Regions from separate parts of the Cupriavidus sp. HY129 genome, predicted to be linked through region 1. Evidence: predicted binding sites of a transcription regulator. Region 1 holds the regulator's gene; each other region holds the start of a gene.
The links. The regulator FNR, encoded in region 1, switches genes on or off when oxygen is low (the NO sensors DNR and NnrR bind a similar motif). The targets are predictions, from matches to a motif close to TTGATNNNNATCAA.

Region 1 (5,614 bases):
CCCTGTCAGCACCCGGCTTGCCACCAGGCTGTTGACCCTTGCGCTGACCGCCCTTGTTACGGCGACCCGGCTGTTGCGAGGCTGGCTTGTTGTCGCCATCTACCAGCGCAGCCTTGCGTTGCGGCTGCTGACGGCGCTTGCGAGCCCCTTGCGCGGACTGATCCGATCGCGGCTGCGCGTCGCCACCTGCCTCCTCGGCACCGGCAACTGCTTGCGTATCGGCGGCCGGCGCCGGCTTGCGACGCCCGCGGCCACGCGCGGGGGCAGCGGCCGGCGAAGCATCGCCGCCTTCGCCAGACGACGAGGGCTCGGCATCGTCGCGCCCCGTTTCCCGGCCATCGCGGTCCTGCGCCGACTGGCGACGGGAAGCCACTAGATTGCGCAGGCCGCGGCGCAGCCCCTTGCGGCGGGGCGCGCCTTCGGCGCCGTTACCCTCGGGGGCAGCGCCGGTGTCGCCCGGCACGTCCGGCTGGCGGACGTCTTGCTCAGCGGAATCAGACAAAGTATTCACTATCGATGTTGCATGTTGTTCAGTTGGACACGCGCTCGTCGTCGTCCTCGGTCGCCAGCGGCATATCACCGTCGGGGGCCGGAACTGCGGCGTCTTCCTGCGAGGAAGACTCTGTGTCCACATGGAATCCGTTGGCCAGAGCCACCGGCGCGTCATCGCCTTGCCCATCACCCTCGGGCAACTGCGCGACGCTGTCGTTCTGTTCGTTTTCATTGCCGGCGGCATCGCTCGCGCCACCGGACAGATCTTCGGATTGCGGCTCGACCGACAACTGCTCAACTGCCGGCTCACCCGTCTCAGCCACTTCTACGGTGGCCTCCGAAAAGGCCTCCTCGTCACCAGCAGGCGGATTCGCCGTCGCGACCGCTTCGAAATCGATGGCCTGCTGATCCAGCAGAGCCGCCTGAGCCTGGGCCTGGGCATCCTCGAGCGGCGGCAACTCATCCAGCGAGCGCAGACCAAGATCATCCAGGAATGCCTTGGTCGTTGCATACAACGCGGGGCGACCAGGCACGTCCCGGTGACCGATGACTTCGATCCAGTCCCGGTCCTCAAGCTTCTTGACCACCTCCGTGCTGACCGTTACGCCCCGGATCTCTTCGATGTCACCGCGCGTCACCGGCTGGCGATACGCGATGATCGCTAGCGTTTCCATCACGGCACGCGAGTACTTCGGCGGCTTCTCCGGGTTGAGCCGATCAAGAAACTCGCGCATCTCGGGGCGGCTCTGGAACCGCCAGCCGCTGGCCAGGGCCACGAGCTCCACCCCGCGCTGCTGCCAGTCGTTGCGCAGCTCTTCGAGCAGAACCCGGATGGTGTCGGCACCGACGTCGTCGGCGAACAACCGTCGCAGATCACCAACGCGCAATGGCTCCTGCGCACAGATCAGCGCGGTCTCGAGGACGATCTTCGCCTCTTGGGTATTCATGTGATTGTGTGCAGCCTGTCTTTGCACCTGCTTCTGGACGAATCCTGAAGCACTGGAGATTGCAGATACAGCGAGGCCTGAGCCACCGCCATCTCATCGCGCAGCCAACTCGCAGCTTTTCGCAGCGGAGCCGTGCACCTCATTTTCTTTGCATCGAATTGCCGGGTCGTTCCGGCAGGAGATCGTCCGGGGCTGACAGACTACGCCAGTCAACGGACCTCTTGCGTCGCACCCTCTCCCTTTTGGGGTGGACATTCACCTGGACAATCAGATCGCCAAGGCGGCAAGAAACAATCGATATCGGCCCAGGCAACTTCGCCTGGCACCAGCGCCACCTCTCCACACAGCCCCATCGGACTTTGGAACCAGATCTTGTGAACCGGATGAACTGTGGGGACGATCCCGGCAAGCCAGACCTGCCCAGACCCCCTGGGCACACATCCCAGATCGGGAATGCAGCCCCGGCGACGCCACGAGCGCATCGGAGCGCGATACCGTGGTTTTCGCGATTGTATGGCATTCCAGCCCCGCCCTGCAACCAGCAAAAAAGTCTAGAACACGACGCAGAAGCCGTGATTGGCCAGCGTATCGGGCAGCCAGACGGCGCGTGCGACACCCAGCGCCCCAAAACCGATCACAACAAGCGCGGCGCCCACTCGAACGCCGGGGCGGCGCGACAGTTGCCGCAGGTAGCCCGACAAACCCGAGATCACCAGCAGGTTGGGCAGCGTCCCAATGCCAAAGGCCGCCATGACAAGTGCTCCAGATGGCGCATTTCCAGCCAACAAGGCCAGCGCAAGTGCGCCATACACCATACCACAGGGCACCAGCCCCCAGGCCAACCCCATCCCATAGCGCCGCATGATGGGCGCGTGCCGACGCAAGCGAAGCGGCATCTGCATGCCCAGCGACGCGACGCCCCGGACGACATACGAGGCAGCCCGCGCCGCCAGCCGTTCGAGCCATGCTGCACGCATGACGCGGCCCCGCAACAACCACACCCCGGTCAGAACCAGTAACAGGCTGCCCGCGCCATAGAGCCAGCGCTGCACTGGAAGGTAGTCCTGCTTCCAGACTGTCGCACCCACCGCTCCCATCAGCGCCCCAAGCAGCACATAGGTCGTGAGACGCCCGGCGTGCATGACCAGCAGTTCCAGCCACCAGTGAAATCGCGAGCGATGCACGAGGCTAACGACCGCAACAGCCCCCCCGGATTGCCGTTGCTCGACGGCAATGGCAATTCCTCCGCACATGGCGGCGCAATGCACGCCACCAAGCAACGCAAGTGTAAAGACACTGAAAAGCACACCAAATGGCAACTGTTCCTCGCTTCTGCGTCACATCACGCTGTAAAATGCCTGCATCGCGCCTCCATCGCAAGCGCATTCATGCGAGCACCATCAATTGCTTACCTCCATTCCCGTCACCGAGATGTCTCCGCGTTGCTCCACTTGCGCCATGGGCCAGCTTTGCCTTCCCGTGGGCATGTCGCAACAGGACCTCGCAAAGATGGACACGCTCGTACAGGAACGCGTTCGTGTTCACAAGGGCGAAACGCTCTATCGCATGGGCGAACCACTTACCGCAGTCTATGCGATCCGCTTTGGCACATTGAAGACCCACGTGACCATGGAGGACGGACGCACGCAAATCACCGGCTTCCATTTGCCCGGTGAGGTCGTCGGGCTCGACGGCCTCAGCGAGATGCAGCATGCGTCCGACGCCACCGCGCTCGAGGACACAGAGGTCTGCGTCGTGCGATTCGATGACCTGCAATCGCTGTCCGGCACGTTGCCTTCTCTCCAGCAGCAGTTCCTGAGGCTGATGAGCAAGGAAATCTCGCAGGACCAGATCATGCTGATCACTCTTGGCTCGATGCGTGCCGAAGAGCGCCTGGCAGCATTTCTCGTCAACATGTCCGAGCGCCTGTCGATGCGCGGTTACTCGTCGAGCGAGTTCGTGCTGCGGATGAGCCGCGAAGAAATCGGCAGCTATCTTGGCCTCAAGCTCGAAACCGTGAGTCGGCTCTTTTCTCGATTCGCCGAAGCCGGCCTGATTCAGATTCGCCAACGACACGTGAAACTCGTGGACATGGAAGGCATCAGGCAGGTCTATAGCCGAAACTGCTAACGGGCATCGTGGCCAGGAAAACGGCCGTATCGGGAGCAGATCTCCCGGTGCGGCCGTTTTGCTTTCTGCCAGCACTCGAGCCATTACTCGAGTTCGTCGGTCTCCTCGAGCTTGGTTGGCATGGTGTAGAGCGTCAGCCCACTGGACAATGCGCAAAACAACCACGCCACCAGGAAGCCAATCGTGTAGACCGCCTCACGAGACGCTTCCACCTGGTGCCCGAAGAACGTGAGATCGCCCGGATCAACGACCGAAAACACGGTGGCGGTGGCCGCTCCGCCCATCAGAAACGCCGGCCAAAGTACCCACATCAGCCAGCGGAGTCTCATGGGCGCCTCGCAGCCGGCGACGCTACATGCTCCGCCCCCGTTTTCTCCACGACCAGGCCATGACGCTCCACGCCGGAAATCGGCAAATCCGGATGCGTGTTGGCAAGCCAGATGGTCACGCCGCAGCCAATAATTGCAAGCAACGGACCGCTCATCAAAAGCCACGGCCACGGTTCCCTGTACCAGGGCTTGGACTGTTGGGATGTCATTGCGCTCTCCTTGTTTGCTGCCATTTCACCCTCAGCATCACAGATTGCGGGGAACAATGAAACTCGTGGATTGCCTGATATGCGCGTCTCGGCCGTCCTCGCCCTCCGCCGTCACGGTTACGTTGATCTTGTGCGTGCCCTCCTTGGCATCGTCGATCGGCACGCGAATGCGAATCGGCAACAACCGGTTGGACGTTGGCTGCATGGCCTCGGCGGACTTGTCATACTCGACCGTCAGTCCAGTCAGATCGTCGCCCTCAGCCTGCACGCGAATCCGCATCGGCGCTTCCGTGGTGTTGATCACCTGGAGCCGATAGACGTTCTCGATCCAGCGGCCCTCCACTTCCCGGCCCAGCGCGCCGCGATCCCGAATGATGTCGACCTTGATCGGCGACCGCATTGCCAGCGATGCGACGAAGCCCGCCGCCAGAACCAGCCAGATCAGCGTATAGATGATCGTGCGTGGTCGCAGCAGCCGTTTGCGCGCGTCGGATGTCGTCAGGGACTTGCGCATGGCGTTTTCCGACGTGTATCGGATCAGGCCGCGCGGGTACTCCATCTTGTCCATGACGAGATTGCACGCGTCGATACAGGCGCCACAACCGATGCACTCGTACTGGAGGCCATCACGAATATCGATACCGGTCGGACACACCTGCACGCAGATACTGCAATTCACGCAATCGCCAATACCAGCCGCATGGCGATCGGTCTTGCGGGAACGGCTACCACGCGGCTCCCCACGACCCACGTCATAGGTCACGACATAGGTATCGCGGTCGACCATCACGCTCTGGAAACGCGCATAGGGGCACATGTACTTGCACACCTGCTCGCGCATGAATCCGGCGTTGCCCCAGGTCGCAAATGCGTAGAACAGCATCCAGAAGCTCTGCCAGGGTCCTAGCGTGAAATGCAGGACCTCGCTACCAAGTTCCCGAATCGGTGCGAAATACCCGATAAACGTGAAGCCCGTCCACAGTGCGATCAGCACCCAGAGCACATGCTTGGTCGCCTTGATTCGCAGCTTGCGCAGGCTCCAGGGATCGCCGTCGAGTCGGATCCGCGCGATGCGATCCCCTTCGACATGTCGCTCGATCCACATGAATATCTCTGTGTAGACCGTCTGAGGACAGGCATAGCCGCAGAACAGGCGTCCCGCGATGGCGGTGAACAGAAATAGCGATAGCGCAGAAATGACCAGCAGCACAGCGAGATAGATCACATCCTGCGGCCACAGCACGAGACCGAAGATGTAGAACTTGCGCGCGCCGAGATCGAACAGCACGGCCTGGCGATCATTCCACTGCAGCCAGGGCGTTCCGTAGTAAATCAACTGCGTCAGGATGACCAGCCACACGCGCCAGCTCGAAAACGCGCCAGAAGTCGAGCGCGGATAGATCTTGCGGCGGACCTCGTACAGCGCTTCCTCGGTGGTCTCGGCCCCCTTGGGGGGCGGCGCGGGACGCCAAGTGTTGCCGTTACGATCGCTCGCCGACTGGCTTGC
Region 2 (5,614 bases), on a different replicon from region 1:
CGCAATGCGATAGTTGTCATGCCAGAGTGGCGCGAAATCCGTGGCCTCAACACGCACATCGCGGCGCCGGTGCCGCCGTTCACGCTGCCACCACACTACACGCGCAAACTCATGCGGACCATGGGCCGCGTATCGCAGATGGCCGTGCTGGCGACCGAATCGGCACTGGCCGGGGCCGGGCTGGCCGGAGATCCGCTGGTGACCGGCGGACAGATGGGGATCGCGTACGGTTCCTCGACTGGCACGCCGTCCGCCGCGCAGGACTTCGCGCGGATGATGAGCGACCGTACCACCGAGGGCGTCAATGCCACCACGTACATCCGCATGATGTCGCATACGGCCGCCGTGAACATCGGCGTGTTCTTCGGCATCAAGGGCCGCATCCTGACCACGTCGAGCGCCTGCACGTCAGGCAGCCACGGTATTGGCTACGCATACGAGACGATCCGCATGGGCCGTCAGGTGGCGATGGTGGCCGGCGGCGCCGAAGAGCTTGACGCCACGGAGGCGGCCGTCTTCGATACGCTTTTCGCCACCAGCACGCGCAACGAGGCGCCCACGGCGACGCCACGACCGTTCGATGCCGCGCGCGATGGCCTGGTGCTGGGCGAGGGCGCCTGCACGCTGGTACTGGAAGAACTGGAGCACGCGCGCCAGCGTGGCGCCCCGATCCTGGCCGAGATCGTCGGCTATGGCACCAACAGCGATGGCGTGCATGTGACCCAGGCAGATGCCGGCACGATGGCCCTGGCCATGCGAATGGCGCTGGACGATGCCGGCGTCTCGCCGGATCGAATCGGCTACGTGAATGCGCATGGCACGGCCACCGATCAGGGTGACATCGCCGAGTCACAGGCCACGCACGCCGTGTTTGGCGCGCGAATGCCAATCAGTTCGCTCAAGAGCTACGTCGGGCATACGCTGGGCGCGTGCGGTGCGCTCGAGGCGTGGATGACAATCGAGATGATGCGCGATGGGTGGTTCGCGCCGACGATCAATCTGGAGAACCCCGATCCCCGCTGCGCGCAGCTCGACTACATCGTGGGCGAGGGGCGTGCTATCGACACCGAGTACGTGATGAGCAACAATTTCGCGTTCGGCGGCATCAATACGTCGCTGGTCTTGCGCCGCTGGAACGACTGAGTCGTTCCTGACCCTTTCGGCCTTTTTTGATCCTTTTCGACGCATTCGAACCCTTCCACTGACATGCCGCTCGCACTGCGCACTGGATCTGTGATGGCCTTCGCGGCAATGGCGCCGCCCGTGAGCCGTTGGATGTCGCAGGAAGAACTGGGGCGGCTGGCGACGATGCGGGCCGAGGCGCGGGCGGAGCAGTTCGCCGCCGGCCGGTGGCTGGCGCGCCGGCTGCTGGCGGTGACATTCGGCGGCGATGCGTCCGAGTGGGCGCTGTCGGCCGCGGAGGATTCGCCGCCGCTGGCGATACATACGAGCGGCGCGGTGGGCGTGCCGGTGTTCGTGTCAATTGCCCATTCCGGCGATCACCTGGCCTGCGCAGTGGCCGATGTGCCGGTTGGCATCGATATCGAGCACCTGCAGCCGCGCAAGCATCTGGACACGCTGATCGAAGCCACCACGACGGAGGCCGAGCGTGCCGCGCTACCCGAACTGTTGCGCGAGAGCGATGCCGATGCGCGTCTCGTGGCGTTTTTTCAACTCTGGACCCTGAAGGAAGCGTGGATCAAGTGCCATGGTGGCAACCTGTTCCAGACCATGATGGGACATGTGGTGGAGGCGCTGCCGGCGCCGATATCCCAGGCCAATGCGGTGACCTGGCGGCGCGATGACGCCGTGCTGGCGTTGGCGGCTTCCGCGCCCGTGGACGGACTGAGCTTGCCGGATGCCACCGGTTGGCGGCTGCGCGAGCGCGACGCCGCTGACTGATTCCGCTCAGGTCTTTTCCAGCGACGCGCAGGCGGCTCGCAGCATTGGCGCATAGCGGTCGAGGTGCGGCTCGATCCGATAGACCGGACCCGCAATCGAAATCGCGTAGCACTCGCCGGACAGCCGCACCGGCCATGCCAGCGCCCCCACGTCAGGCATCGACTCGCTCAGGTTCACGTAGGCGCCGCGTTCGCGCGCCTGCAGCAGATCCGCTTCCAGCGCGGCGGGCGTGGTCAGCGTGCGCGAGGTGAACGCCTGGAACGGCAGTTGCGCGAGCAGCGTCGCGCGTTCGGCCTCGTCCATCGCCGCCAGCAGGGCCTTGCCGATCGAATTGGCATGAAGCTCGCGGCGCTCGCCGGCCGTGGCGATGTATCGAATTGCATGTGGTGATTCGAGCACATCCAGATACACCACCTCCTGCCCTTCATGCAGTTTGCCGATGACAATGGTTTCGCCGGTGGCGTCACGTAACTCGCTCATCGTGCCATGCACGCGATCCAGTACCGGATCGTGGCGAGCAATCTGCTGCGCCATCGCCAGCAGGCGGCCGGTGGGGTAGTAGCCTTGGCGGCGCGCCGTTTCGTAGAGATAGCCCAGCGAGGTCAGCGTGCGAATCAGCGCCAGACAGCTCGACGCCGGCACGGCCAGCAGGCGGGCCAGTTCCGACAGCGACAACGCCCGGCGCTCGCGTGCGAACGTTTCGATGATTTCGATGACGCGCAGCGCCGTCTTGACGTTCATCGACGACGGCTTGGCAGCGGAAGGGGCGGGGCGCTCTGGCATGGCGGGCGGAGTCTTGGGGGCGTCTGAATGTGGCGTCTGATACCCGGCGGACTGTAGCACGGGCCCGAATATCCGGTCGATGTGGCTGGCTGGGTGCTCGCAGTGCCGCAAGCGCAGGTTCCCGGAGTCGGCTAGATTTAAGACTGGAGCGAGTTTGCGCTACATCAAAGCAACAACAACCTCCCCGCTTAGAGTGACGTGTGAGAATCTCCGCCATCCGGGCGGGGACTGCCATTCCAAAAGGAGCCCCACATGTATCGCAACATCATGGTCCCGATCGACGATAGCCACTGCTCGTCCCGCGCGCTGGACGAAGCCGTCCGGCTGGCCCGCGCCACCGGTTCAAATCTCGAGATCATCCATGTCATCGACTACGGTTTCCTTAGGGTGCGCGCGCATGGCGGTGAACTGGAGGAGGAGCACCAGCATCGCGTGGCGGCCGGCAATGCGCTGCTCGTCAAGGCCCGGCACCACGCCGAGCGCGCCGGGATCAAGTTCACCGAGCGGCTGCTCGACGACAAGTCCACGCTCGGCGACGTCGCGAACCGGCTGATCCATGACATCCAGGACAGCAAGCCTGACCTGGTGGTCATCGGCACCCACGGCAAGAGCGGGCTGCAGCGCGTCGTGCTTGGCAGCGTCGCCGAAACCCTGGTGCGCCACGCTTCCGTTCCCGTATTGGTGGTGCGTGGGGACATTCCGCTGGCCGAGGAAGTGACCGCCGGCCAAAGCACCACTTCCGCGTAATTCCCCATCCCCATCCTTGCCCGATTGAATCGCTAGTGGCCGACCTTGAGGTCGGTCCACGCGCGATTCCACGCCCGCCGCGTGCCGCTGTCGAGGTCGTTCAACTGTTCGAGCCGCTGCCGCTGCGCGGCGCCCGGCGTGATGACCGGGTCGGCCAACAGGTCTGGCCGGATGAACGCGCGCGCCGCGGCATTCGGATTGCCCGCGCCGATGGCATTAGTGATCTCAGCGGCATTTTCAGGGCGCAGCATGAAGTTGATGAACCTGTATGCCAGCGCGGGATGCGGCGCCGTCTTAGTGACCACGAAACTGTCCGCGGTCATGCCATTGCCCTCGCGCTGCAGCGACGAGGTGATCGAGAAAGCCCGGTGGGTGTTGCGCGCGTCCAACCCGGCCTGATAGACATCGCTCGAATAGCCGAGCACCACCCAGATATTGCCGACCGTTAGCTCGCGGATATAGCTCTGGCTGTTGAACGCCGCCCAGTAGGGCAGCGCGGCGCGGATGGCCGCCTCGGCTTCGCGCAGTTGCGCAGGGTCCGTCGAATTGCCGGAGTGGCCCTTGTAGCGCAGCGCGGCCGCGATGACTTCGCGGGGGTCGTCAAGCACGGTGACACGGCCCCGCAGCTTCTCCAGCATGTGCGGGTCGAAGACCAGCGACCATGACGAAGCATCGAGCCCCAGATCGTGCAGGCGCGTGGCGTTGTAGCCGACCAGCGTGATCGTGAAATCGTAGGGCAGGGAATAGACGTTGCCAGGGTCAAGCGGCGTGTTCAGGAACGCCGGGTCGATATTGCGAAGATTCGGGATGGCGTGCTTGTCCAGCGGCCGGAGCAGCCCCAGACGGATCAGCGCCGGAATGCCGTAGTTGCTCGGACATATCACGTCGAACCCTTGCGCGCCGCCCGCGAGCTTGGCCAGCGCTTCCTCCATCGAACCGAAGTACGTCAGGTTCACGTGACAGGCACATTCGGACTCGAACCGGGCGATCGTCTCGGGCGACAGCGCGTTGTTCCAGGTGAATACGTTCAGGTCTTCCGTGGCCATGGCCAGGCCGAAGCACCCCGTCAGCGTCAGGCCGACCAGCAGATGGCGCACCTTCGCCCATATGCGATGACTCATAGTTGCGCCCTCCAGACGTCGCGCGAAACGCGATAGGCCGTGAGCGACACGGCCAGTGTCAGCATCATGAGGATGGACGAGATCGCATTCACTTCCGGCGTGACCGCGATCCGGATCATCGAGTAAATCTGCAGCGGCAGTGTCGGTTGGCCGGGCCCCGCCGTGAAGAAGGTCACGACAAAGTCGTCCATCGACAGGGTGAAGGCCAGCAACGCGCCCGCGAGGACGCCCGGCAGCATCAGCGGCAGCATGACATGCCACCCGGCCTGAAGCGGTGAGGCGCCGAGATCGCGGGCGGCGTCGATCAGGCTCTCGTCGAGCCCTTCGAGCCGGGCACGCACCACCACGGCAACGAAGCCCACGCAGAACGTGATATGCGACAGCGCCACGGCTGTCAGGCCGAGATCGATATTCACGGCAACAAAGAACAACAGCAGCGACACCCCCATCAATACCTCGGGCATCGCGATTGGCGCGAGCACCAGCGTAGTCAGCAATGGCGGCCGGTAGCGGTGCAGCGCGATGGCGGCGAGCGTGCCGAGCACGCATGACGTGCCTGCCGCGATCGCGCCGATCATCAACGAGTTCCACGCCGCACCCAGCATGTCCGGATCGTTTGCCAGCACGTCATACCAGTGCAGCGTGAAGCCGTCCCATTCCGCGTTCAGGCGCGAGTCATTGAACGAGTAGGCCACGACGATCAGCAGCGGCAGGTACAGGAACGCATAGACCGCGCAGCCAAGGCAGGCCACCCACACAGGCCATCGGGGGCGATTCATGACGATCTCCTGCCAGTGGCCACGGCGGCCGGTGCGGGTTGCGCTGAACGATGGGCGGACTTGCGCGTACCCCGCTGCGAGGCGACACGCGCCGTTCCCTTCACGCGTGCCGCCAGCGTCGCCAGTCCAATCAGCGCCAGCACGATGCCCACCAGCGCCAGCGATAGCGCCGACCCCAGTGGCCAGTCTCGGCTATCGAGGAACTGCTGCTTGATCAGGTTGCCGATCAGGATCGATCGCGTGCCGCCCACCAGTTCAGGCACGGCAAAGATCCCCAGACAC
Region 3 (5,614 bases), 1.6 Mb from region 1:
ATGTCGGGGTCTTCGATTTCGGGGGCGTGTTCAGACATGGCAGTGCTCTAAACGGCAGACATGTATGAACAGTATTTCACGCATCCCAAGGAAGAAAACCTGGAATGCTGATTTCGTGCGAAAACGCCCGGAATCACGGCAAAACTGTTGCCCTGATCGGACGCTTTGTGTGGAACTGCGACGATTTGTGTGAAGACGTTTCCGTTGGGAACCCGCGCCGATGTCGCCGCGGGCACCCAACCGCCCTGCCTGGATCCGTCCGAATCCGCCTAGATTCGTATTGCGCCACCGCGCCCGACGTAGGCCACGACGTTCTGGGACTGCTCGCCAAGCCCCTCGACGCCCAGGCGCATCACGTCGCCGGCACGCAGGTAGCGCGGCGGCTTGAAGCCCATGCCGACACCTGGCGGCGTGCCGGTGGCGATCAGGTCGCCGGGCTCCAGCGTCATGAAGCGGCTGACGTAGCTGACGATCGTCGCCACATCGAAAACCATGGTGGCCGTGCTGCCCTTCTGCATGCGCTCGCCATTGACGTCGAGCCACATCCCCAGCTTTTGCGGGTCGGGCACCTCGTCACGCGTGACCAGCCACGGGCCCGCCGGACAGAAGGTGTCGCAGCCCTTGCCCTTGTCCCACGTGCCGCCGCGTTCGAGCTGGAATTCGCGCTCGGAGACATCATTGACCACGCAGTAGCCGGCCACATAGTCGAGCGCCTGCTCCTTCCACACATTCCGGGCCCGGGTGCCAATCACCACGCCCAGTTCCACTTCCCAGTCCGATTTCTGCGAATCGAGCGGCAACATCACGTTGTCGTTCGGGCCGTTCAGCGACGTGTTGGCCTTCAGGAACACGATCGGCTCGGTCGGCAGCGGCATGCCGGCTTCGGCGGCGTGGTCGGCGTAGTTCAGGCCGATGGCAACGATCTTGCCAACGCCGCTCCAGGGCACGCCGAAGCGTCCGCCTTCCACCACCGGCAGCGTGGCGGGGTCGATGTTCGCCAGACGGGCCAGCACGCCGGGCGCCAGTTCCTGCGGGCCGATGTTGTCGATCACGCCGGACAGGTCGCGCACGCGGCCGTCGCTGTCCAACATGCCGGGGCGCTCGGCGCCGGGTTCTCCAATGCGGACTAGTTTCATGGGTCTCGTCTCCTTGCGGTAGCACCAGCCCGCGAGCATAGCGCAAGCGCGAGACCCCTGCCCGTTCAGCCCAGCATCGACGGCACACGGTAGTGGGCGGGCTCGAGCAGATCCAGCCCGCACTGCAACTGGTCGATCCAGTCGATGAAGCGATTGACCATCTCGCGGCCCCGGAACGAGGGCCCGTGCTGAGGCACGATCCACTCGATATCCATGGTCCGCGCCATCGCGGCCCAGAGCCGGCACGCCCGGTTACCGCTCATATAGCGGCGATGGAACGCCAGCATCCGGCGGGCGTGAGCATCGAAATCGGTCACCACGGTGCCAGCTTCCGTCCCAGACGTCATCGTGGCCCCAAGGTCGCCCGAGAACAGGATCTTGCTGACCGGGTCGTAGAACTGGAAATTGCCTTCGGAATGGAGGAAGTGCGCGGGCACCGCGATCAGCTGACTGTTGCCAAGCGGTATCACCATGCCACCATCCGGGATGGTCACGATGCGCCCCGCCGTTTTGCCTGCCTGGCAGAAATGCGGCAGAAAGCGTGCCCAGACCTGCGAGATCAGCACGCGGCTGTCCGACGATGTCAGCCAGCGCCCCACCGAAGCCACGATGTCCGGGTCCGCATGGGACGCCAGCACGTAGTCAAGCTGCTTGGGTGGGAAATAGCGGCTGATCGTCAGATACAGCTCGCTGTAGGTCATGTTTCCGCCCGGATCGATCAACGCCGCATGGCCGTTGTCGACCACCAGAAACTGGTTGCTCTGGACGACGTCGCCTTGACCCTCGTCGACCAGATCCGTGAATGCCAGACAGACATGCCCGCCCGCTTCGTACAACACGTTACTCATGATCCCTCTCTCGCCGCTCTTGTTTTGTTGTAAATGGCTAGAGGCGAAAGTAATGAGACGTAGGCGTTTCTTTATTGATGACGATCAAACTATGGAAGAAACAAGCTACGAAAACGACAGCCGCATGGACACGCTGCGGGGCAAGCCCCGCATCAGCGCGCGTTCAGCAGCTCTTCGATCTTCGAGACAAACTGCTTGTCGTCCGGCTTGACCATGCTGTTGTAGCTGCCGATGACCTGCCCCTTGCGGTCGATCAGGTACTTGTAGAAGTTCCACTTCGGCGCAGTGCCCGTCTCCTGGGCCAGCAGTGCGTACATCGGATTGGCGTCGCTGCCGCGCACATGGCTCTTGCCGAGCATCGGGAACTTGACCCCGTAGGTGTTGTAGCAAAAGTCCGCAATGTCCTTGGACGAGCCGGGTTCCTGGGAGAAATCGTTGGATGGGAAACCGAGCACCACCAGCCCGCGTTCGCGGTACTTGGCGTAGAGCGCCTCAAGGCCCTCGTACTGCGGCGTGAAGCCGCAATAGCTGGCCGTGTTCACCACCAGCACCACCTTGCCAGCGTACTGGCACAGGTTCTGTGGCGATTCGTCCTGGAGCCGCGGGAAGCGGAAGTTCAGCGACGCCGGGCAATTGCCCGCCGGCTGCGCGGCCGCCGGCACGGCCTTTTCGGCGGCGCGAGCAGGTGGCGGCAGCATGACTGCCACGGCAGCGGCCAGCGTCAGCGCGCCAGCCAGAGCGGTTCGTTGCACGGATTCCAGGGTACGTTGGCGGGACATGAATCGGGGCTCCGGTGGCTTGAGGAGTAACTTTAGGTGCAAGGAAGTCTACGCTCTCGGCCGATTCGCGTCATTCGGGCACACCCGGCCTCTTCCCTGGTTTGACGTCCTTATTCCATGTGGATCTTGGCCGCGTGCTCGGTCACGCTGCTGCGCAGTTCCAGATCCGGCATCCGACGCACGATCAGCAGCGCGATGATGGTGGCAACCGCGCCGGCCGCGAAAATCAGATGAAAGCCCGATTCCACGCCGCCAGCCAGCACATGGCGCACGGCTGGCGACAGGTGCGCCAGCGCCTCGCTGCCATGCCGCAGCGCGCCAAGATCCAGCGCCTGCGTGACGCCGGCCCGGGCCAGCGCGTCGCGAAACTCCATGGCCAGCAGCGTGCCGGCCAGCGCGCCGCCGATCGAGCTGCCGAGCGAGCGCAGCACGAGCAGGGCGCCGGTGCCCGCGCCCATATCGCGGCGCTCCAGCGCGTTCTGCACGCTGATCAGCGTGCCAACCATCGCCATGCCCAGGCCGATACCGCCGATCGTCATCGCCAGCAGGACGAAGAAGGTTGGCACGGCGACGGTCACGGCGGCCAGCGAGACCAGCCCGACCGCCGCGGCAACGAAGCCGATGGTCAGGATGACACGCATACGGCCCAGCCGTGGCGCGAGCCATGCCACCACGAAGTTGCCGGCGACGGTCGCCAGCAGGAACGGCACCACCAGCAGGCCCGACATCGACGCATCGGCGTCACGCACGAGCTGGAAATGCAGGGGCAGGGCGAAGATGCACAGGAAGATATTGAGCGCGGCCAGCGCCGATGCGCCCACGCCCATCACATAGGCGCGATTGCGGAACAGGCGCGGCGGCAGCATAGGGTCGGCGGCGCGGCGCTCCTGCCAGGCCAGCAACAGCACGGCCACCAGCGAGAGCGCCAGCAGGGCGGCCATCTCGGGCGAGATCCAGGCGAACGCCTCGCCGCCCCAGCTCATGGCAAGCAGGAACGCGACAATGGCCACGGCCAGGAGCAGGGCGCCTAGCCAATCGACCTGGGGCCGGCCGCCCCGCGGCTTCAGATGCGCGAGCCCGCGATAGCACATGGTCATGGCCAGGAGCCCGAGCGGCACGTTGATCCAGAACAGCCAGCGCCACGACATGTGATCGGACACCCAGCCGCCTACCAGCGGCCCCGCGATCGACGAGATCGCCCAGACCGTGGCCAGATAGCCCTGATAGCGGCCACGCTCGCGCGGCGCCACCACGTCGGCAATGGCCGCCTGCGCCAGCGACATCAGGCCGCCACCGCCGAGGCCCTGCAGCGCGCGAAACAGGATCAGCTGCGGCAGCGTCTGCGCCAGCGCGCAGGCCACCGAGGCCAGGATGAACAGCGAAATCGCCACCATCAGCAGACGGCGACTCCCGAAACTGTCCGACAGCTTGCCGTACAGCGGCGTGGTCACCGTCGACACGATCAGGTACGCGGTCACGATCCACGACAGGTGCCCAAATCCGTTGAGATCGTTTGCGATCGCCGGCACGGCCGGGATCACCACGGTCTGGTCGAGCGCCGCGAGCAGAATGCACAGCACGATGCCACCGATCACACGCATGATCGACGCGTGATCGTGAACGGCGGCTTGGGGGAGGGAAGTTGTGGCCTCTAGGGCCTCTGCGGTGGACTGGCTGGCGGGGGCGGTCGACGACATGCGGGGAGGGAGGGTGCGGCCGCAAGTCGGTATATGCGGCCTAATTCAGTAACCGCATAATTATATGCATGCTTAGCATTTGGCGCTGACGGAATTGTCCGAATACCGGACAGGCGAAAGCCGGCCTGCGGCCGCCCTCGCATCACATTTGACGTTACCCGGAGATCGCGGCCGATCGCCGTGCGATCGGCGCGAAAACAGACCGCTTAGCGCGAGCCTCCGTGGATGTAGTGCTCCAGTTGCTCGATAGTGAAGCGCTGCTCGCTGATGATGTCGTTCACGAGGTCACCGATCGAGATCATGCCGAGCAGTTGATCGCTATTCATCACTGGCAAGTGACGCAAGCGATGCCGGGTCATCAACGCCATGCACTCGTCGGTGGTCTGGTCAGCCCGGACATAGATCACCGCTGAGGTCATGATTTCGCGCACCAGGGTCTCGCGCGATGTGCGTTGCATCAGGATCACTTTGCGCGCGTAATCCCGTTCGCTGATGATGCCGACGATCTTCTGCTGCTCCATCACCAGCAGGGCACCAATGCCCTTCTCGGCCATGAGTTGCAGCGCAGCATAGACCGTCGCCGTGGGAGGAATGCTGAAGATCGCCTGATTTGCCTTGCTTTCCAGAACCTGCCGCGCGGTTTTCATGACACCGACTCCTTGTTGCCGTTTTGGAAACATTCACTGCCCTGTGCGGGCCGCGCCAGCGGCACTGCGCAACGTGCGTCCGGCTGCGTCCATTCAGATTAGCAAAGGAATCGCGGCACTCACAGGGTGACTTTCACGAATCTTTGTTTCGCGCAAAACGCGCATCGGAATGGGGCACGCACCCCGGCATCAATCCGGCATCAATCCGGCAAGTGAACGATGTGTCGTGGCTTCCTGAGCCAGAGCCTTGAGAACCGCGCCACCTCGGGATCCAGGTCGCTATCGAACGAGGTGGAAAACAACAGCGTCTGCCGGCCCTTCGGACAACGGCTCGCCGCAAAGCCGACATCGTCGACAAGTCCGAGGTCGAGCATCGATTCGGCGTCGTCGATCACCAGGATGCCGATCGCCCGCAGATCGAGGCTGCCAGCATCCAGGTGGTCGACAACCCTGCCCGGCGTGCCGACCACGACGTGCGCGCCGTGGATCAGGCTGTCGATCTGCGGA

Region 2: the regulator FNR is predicted to act here: its motif matches at 2,840-2,853, upstream of K6G35_RS27100 (universal stress protein).
Region 3: the regulator FNR is predicted to act here: its motif matches at 2,059-2,072, upstream of K6G35_RS00095 (oxygen-binding di-iron domain-containing protein).

Annotation. Positions count from the first base shown of each region.
Region 1 is NZ_CP083254.1:2,049,691-2,055,304, forward strand. It holds gene rluB (23S rRNA pseudouridine(2605) synthase RluB) at 1-502, opposite strand, end outside; gene scpB (SMC-Scp complex subunit ScpB) at 531-1,439, opposite strand; gene K6G35_RS09275 (sulfite exporter TauE/SafE family protein) at 1,991-2,758, opposite strand; gene fnr (fumarate/nitrate reduction transcriptional regulator Fnr) at 2,844-3,569, shown strand; gene K6G35_RS09285 (hypothetical protein) at 3,653-3,898, opposite strand; gene K6G35_RS09290 (hypothetical protein) at 3,895-4,131, opposite strand; gene ccoG (cytochrome c oxidase accessory protein CcoG) at 4,145-5,614, opposite strand, start outside.
Region 2 is NZ_CP083255.1:2,406,388-2,412,001, reverse strand. It holds gene K6G35_RS27115 (beta-ketoacyl-ACP synthase) at 1-1,143, shown strand, start outside; gene K6G35_RS27110 (4'-phosphopantetheinyl transferase family protein) at 1,264-1,902, shown strand; gene K6G35_RS27105 (IclR family transcriptional regulator) at 1,909-2,643, opposite strand; gene K6G35_RS27100 (universal stress protein) at 2,938-3,432, shown strand; gene K6G35_RS27095 (ABC transporter substrate-binding protein) at 3,465-4,553, opposite strand; gene K6G35_RS27090 (ABC transporter permease) at 4,550-5,332, opposite strand; gene K6G35_RS27085 (ABC transporter permease) at 5,329-5,614, opposite strand, start outside.
Region 3 is NZ_CP083254.1:17,298-22,911, reverse strand. It holds gene K6G35_RS00105 (M20 aminoacylase family protein) at 1-38, opposite strand, end outside; gene K6G35_RS00100 (fumarylacetoacetate hydrolase family protein) at 270-1,136, opposite strand; gene K6G35_RS00095 (oxygen-binding di-iron domain-containing protein) at 1,202-1,984, opposite strand; gene K6G35_RS00090 (glutathione peroxidase) at 2,137-2,763, opposite strand; gene K6G35_RS00085 (MDR family MFS transporter) at 2,874-4,364, opposite strand; gene K6G35_RS00080 (CBS domain-containing protein) at 4,667-5,107, opposite strand; gene K6G35_RS00075 (DEAD/DEAH box helicase) at 5,308-5,614, opposite strand, start outside.